2 regions of the Buttiauxella sp. genome follow, and region 2 is predicted to be linked to the other one. Evidence: predicted binding sites of a transcription regulator. Region 2 holds the regulator's gene; the other holds the start of a gene.
The links. The regulator PurR, encoded in region 2, represses purine synthesis genes. The targets are predictions, from matches to a motif close to CANGCAAACGTTTGCNTG.

Region 1: the regulator PurR is predicted to act here: its motif matches at 713-730, upstream of serA (phosphoglycerate dehydrogenase).

The regions. Positions count from the first base shown of each region.
Region 1 covers NZ_JBAVHX010000008.1:73,866-76,284, forward strand. The annotation lists gene rpiA (ribose-5-phosphate isomerase RpiA) at 1-533, shown strand, start outside; gene serA (phosphoglycerate dehydrogenase) at 814-2,052, shown strand; gene WBL83_RS05740 (DUF2238 domain-containing protein) at 2,198-2,419, shown strand, end outside.
Region 2 covers NZ_JBAVHX010000010.1:300,242-302,660, forward strand. The annotation lists gene punR (DNA-binding transcriptional activator PunR) at 1-746, shown strand, start outside; gene purR (HTH-type transcriptional repressor PurR) at 806-1,831, opposite strand; gene WBL83_RS10195 (YnhF family membrane protein) at 2,251-2,340, shown strand.

The DNA of each region.
Region 1 (2,419 bases), on a different contig from region 2:
AACATCAGATTGATGGTGCCGTTTCTAGCTCCGACGCTTCCACCGCCAAACTGAAAAGCCTGGGTATCCCGGTTTTCGATCTTAACGAAGTCGATACGCTTGGGATCTATGTAGATGGTGCAGATGAGATCAACGGCCAGATGCAAATGATCAAAGGCGGCGGTGCAGCACTCACCCGCGAAAAGATCATCGCGTCTGTGGCAGAGAAGTTTATTTGTATCGCTGATGCGTCCAAGCAGGTGGGTATCCTGGGTAACTTCCCATTGCCGGTAGAAGTGATCCCAATGGCGCGTAGCTGCGTGGCCCGTGAACTGGTCAAACTGGGCGGTCGTCCTGAATACCGTCAGGGTGTGGTAACCGATAACGGCAACATCATTCTTGATGTTTACGGCCTCAGCATTGTTGAACCTATCGCGCTGGAAAATGCGATTAACGGCTTGCCGGGCGTCGTCACCGTGGGGCTGTTTGCTAACCGTGGTGCAGATGTTGCGTTGATTGGTACTGCCGATGGCGTGAAAACCATTGTGAAATGATCTGGTTGGGGCGTGACAAGCGCCCCATACCCGCATAAAAAATGACAAAATAATCTAACGCCAAATTTGGTGACATATGTCACATTCCTGACAACTGCCTGCTATTCATTCCTGGTTCTCTCTCCTCTTTAGAATTTTGTGCTACCCATGGCGGCTTATTCCTTTTTTGCTTAGTCGACCACGCAATCGTTTATATTGCCCCGCCCGTAAATTTTGATATTTTGGCAGAAGGGTGTCTTATCACACAGCACAACAACAGTACTAAAAATAGGGTCGGGAAATGGCAAAAGTATCACTGGATAAAGACAAGATTAAATTCCTGCTGGTGGAAGGCGTACACCAGAAAGCCGTGGATAACCTTCGCGCAGCAGGCTATACCAACATCGAATACCATAAAGGCGCGCTGGACAGCGATGCCCTGAAAGAGTCGATCCGTGATGCGCATTTCATCGGTCTGCGTTCCCGTACTAATTTAACTGAAGATGTTCTGGCAGCGGCTGAAAAGCTGGTGGCTGTGGGCTGTTTCTGTATTGGTACTAACCAGGTCGATCTGGATGCTGCCGCTAAACGTGGCGTGCCAGTGTTTAATGCCCCGTTCTCTAACACGCGCTCTGTCGCAGAACTGGTTATCGGCCAGTTGCTGTTACTGCTGCGTGGCGTGCCAGAAGCTAACGCCAAAGCACACCGTGGTGTGTGGAATAAGCTGGCGGTGGGCTCTTACGAAGCGCGCGGTAAAAAGTTAGGCATCATTGGCTACGGCCACATCGGGACTCAGTTGGGTATTCTGGCTGAAGCGCTTGGGATGCACGTCTATTTCTACGATATTGAGAACAAACTGACGCTGGGTAACGCAACCCAGGTTCAGCACCTTTCTGACTTGCTCAACATGAGTGATGTGGTGAGTTTGCATGTGCCAGAAAACGCCTCCACCAGGAACATGATTGGTGCCAATGAACTGGCATTGATGAAACCAGGCGCGTTACTGATCAACTGCGCACGCGGTACGGTTGTAGATATTCCTGCTCTGTGTGATGCGCTGGCGCGTAAACATCTGGCGGGGGCTGCTATCGACGTATTCCCAACCGAGCCTGCGACCAACAGCGATCCATTCACTTCGCCACTGTGCGAGTTCGATAACGTTATCCTGACACCGCACATTGGGGGTTCAACTCAGGAAGCGCAGGAAAACATCGGTCTGGAAGTGGCTGGCAAGCTGGCGAAATACTCTGATAACGGTTCTACCTTGTCTGCGGTGAACTTCCCTGAGGTTTCTCTGCCGTTGCACGGTGGAAGCACCAGCCGTTTGCTGCACATTCACGAAAACCGTCCGGGTATTTTGACCGCGCTGAACCAGATTTTTGCCGAGCAGGGCATCAACATCGCGGCACAGTATCTGCAAACCACTCCGCAAATGGGTTATGTCGTTATTGATGTCGATGCGGAAGAAGACGTAGCTGAAGCAGCGCTGAAATCAATGAAGGCGATTCCGGGTACTATTCGCGCTCGTCTGCTTTACTAACTCTAATCGTAGGTCGGATAAGCGGCAGCGTCATCCGACAAAACTGGCGAAAATGGTGGATGACGCTAGCGCTTATCCACCCTACAAACTAATTCAAATTTGAGGAGCCTGAAAGGGCTCCTCATGAGCCAGGAAGCGATTCACCATGACAAGTATGTTATTAAAATCCGGCGCTTTTGTACTTCTGTTGATTCTTATCTATACCGGCGTGAGCACTGCAGACCGGCTGACCTGGCTTATGGAAGTCACTCCGGTCATCATCATTGTTCCATTGCTGTTAACGACTTTCTCGCGTTACCCACTGACCCCATTGCTCTATTTTTTGATTTTCCTGCACGCCCTTATCCTGATGGTTGGGGGGCTGTAT
Region 2 (2,419 bases):
TGGAATTAACCCCCGCTGGCGTCTTTTTTCTCAAAGAAGGCCGCTCTGTTATCAAAAAAATGATGACGACACGGCAACAGTGCCAGCAGATCGCAAATGGATGGCGCGGACACCTGGCTATTGCGGTTGATAACATTGTTAAACCGGAGCGAACGCGGCAACTGGTGCTGGATTTTTATCGCCATTTTCCGGACATCGAACTGCGTATCTTCCAGGAAGTGTTCAACGGTGTGTGGGATGCGCTGGCGGATGGGCGTGTCGAAGTGGCGATTGGGGCGACTCAGGCGATTCCTGTTGGGGGGCGTTATGCTTTCCGCGATATGGGAACCTTGAGCTGGCGTTGTGTGGTGGCTTCCACACATCCACTAGCACAGCGCGGTGGGACGCTAAGCGATGATGACCTGCGTGACTGGCCATCGCTGGTGCTTGAAGATACTTCGCGTTCATTGCCTAAACGCATTACCTGGCTTTTGGATAACCAACGCCGGGTGGTGGTGCCTGACTGGCAGTCCGGTTCGGATTGTTTGAGCGCGGGTTTGTGTATCGGCATGGTGCCACTGCATATCGCCAGACCGTGGCTGGCTTCCGGGCAATGGAGCGAGTTAACGCTCGATAATCCTTTTCCTGACGCAGCATGCTGCCTGACCTGGCGGCAAAACGATGCATCGCCCGCATTGGCCTGGTTGTTAGATTATCTTGGGGATAGCGAGACGATGAATCAGGAATGGTTGCAGGAGCCTGAATAAATCAGGCTCCACGAACGGATTTCTCAGGTCGGATAAGCGCAGCGTCATCCGACATTAACTTAACGGCGATAGTCGCGGAACGGACCGTCGGCCACTGAACGGCGTTCAATCAGACGTGGATGCACTTCAATGGACTGCGACTCTTCGCGTTTGTTGACGATCCTGTCCAACAGCATGTTAAACGCTGTTTCACCCAGCGAATCTTTCGGCTGGTGGATGGTGGTTAGTGCCGGTGAGAAGAAACGCGCGTTACGCACGTTGTCATAACCGATAATGGAAATATCCTGCGGCACGCGCAGTCCCATTTCATCAGCGGCACAAATTGCGCCCATCGCCATGATATCGCCTCCACAGAAGACGGCGGTAGGGCGTTGAGGCTGGCCGATGATCTGCTGCATCGCGCGGTAACCCGATTCAGGTTCAAAGTCACCCTGAACAATCCAGTTATCTGGAATAGAAATACCCGCTTCTTCCAGCGCTTTCATAAAGCCTGCGTGGCGACCGCCGCCAGTGTTACGTTCCATCTGACCTGGGATCGCACCAATTTCGCGGTGACCGCGTTCAATCAGATAACGACCCGCCAGGTAACCACCGTGGAAGGCATTATCCACTACCGAGTCGGTGAAATCGGCCCGCGCTTCGCCCCAGTCCATCACCACCATCGGGATGTGACGGTACTCTTCAAGCATGGAGAGCAAGGATTCTGGATATTCAGAGCACATCACCAACAGGCCATCGACACGTTTTTGCGCCATCATTGATAAGTAAGCGCGCTGTTTTTCAAAGTTATTGTGTGCGTTACCCAAAATCAGGGTGTAGCCTTTTTCAAAGCAGCTATTTTCCACCGCTTCGATGATCTCGGCAAAATAAGGTGCTTCGCTGGAAGTGGCAAGCAGACCAATCGTTTTGGTGTGATTAACTTTCAGGCTTCGTGCTACCGCGCTTGGCGAGTAGTGCAATTCTTTAATTGCAGCCCAAACCGCGTTGCGTGTCTCTTCCGCCACAAAACGGGTTTTGTTAATCACATGTGATACGGTTGTAGTGGAAACGTTTGCGCGCTTCGCCACGTCCTTGATTGTCGCCATTAAATTTCACTCCGGGCCATATCGTAAACCCCTGATTACTAATGTGTTAAACGTTTGCGTACGCTGACTCCAAAGGCAACATGGTGGTTGCGGGTATGCCGGGATTGCGACATAAAACGGGAGGAGGGCATTGAATTGACGATACGCAATAAATTAGCGAGGGATTTTGGCCTATCCAGGGGAAAAGTGGAAGAGGGAAAATGGATATCAGGTTAAAACCTGGAGGATTTTTATCTCTGATTGTGGGAAAATCACCCGGACACACCGATTGTATGCCCAAATCAGTTCGATTTGCAGGTAGGTGGCAAATGAACGAATCCCGATGAACTTACTCAAGTAAGTGATTCGGGTGAGAGAGTGAAGCCAACAACCCTGCAAATTGAAGTGAGAAGGGCATGGGGAATAAAAGGAGTTTAGTGATGAGTACCGATCTGAAATTTTCAATCACGACCACGGTTATTGTTTTGGCTTTGATTGTTTGCGGCGCACTGACTGCCGTTCTGCACTGATTAAAATGGGCCGCAATCGCGGCCCATATCATTTCCCCCGTCATACTTCGAGCTTCAGGTGCGTTGGCTGCGCTCATTC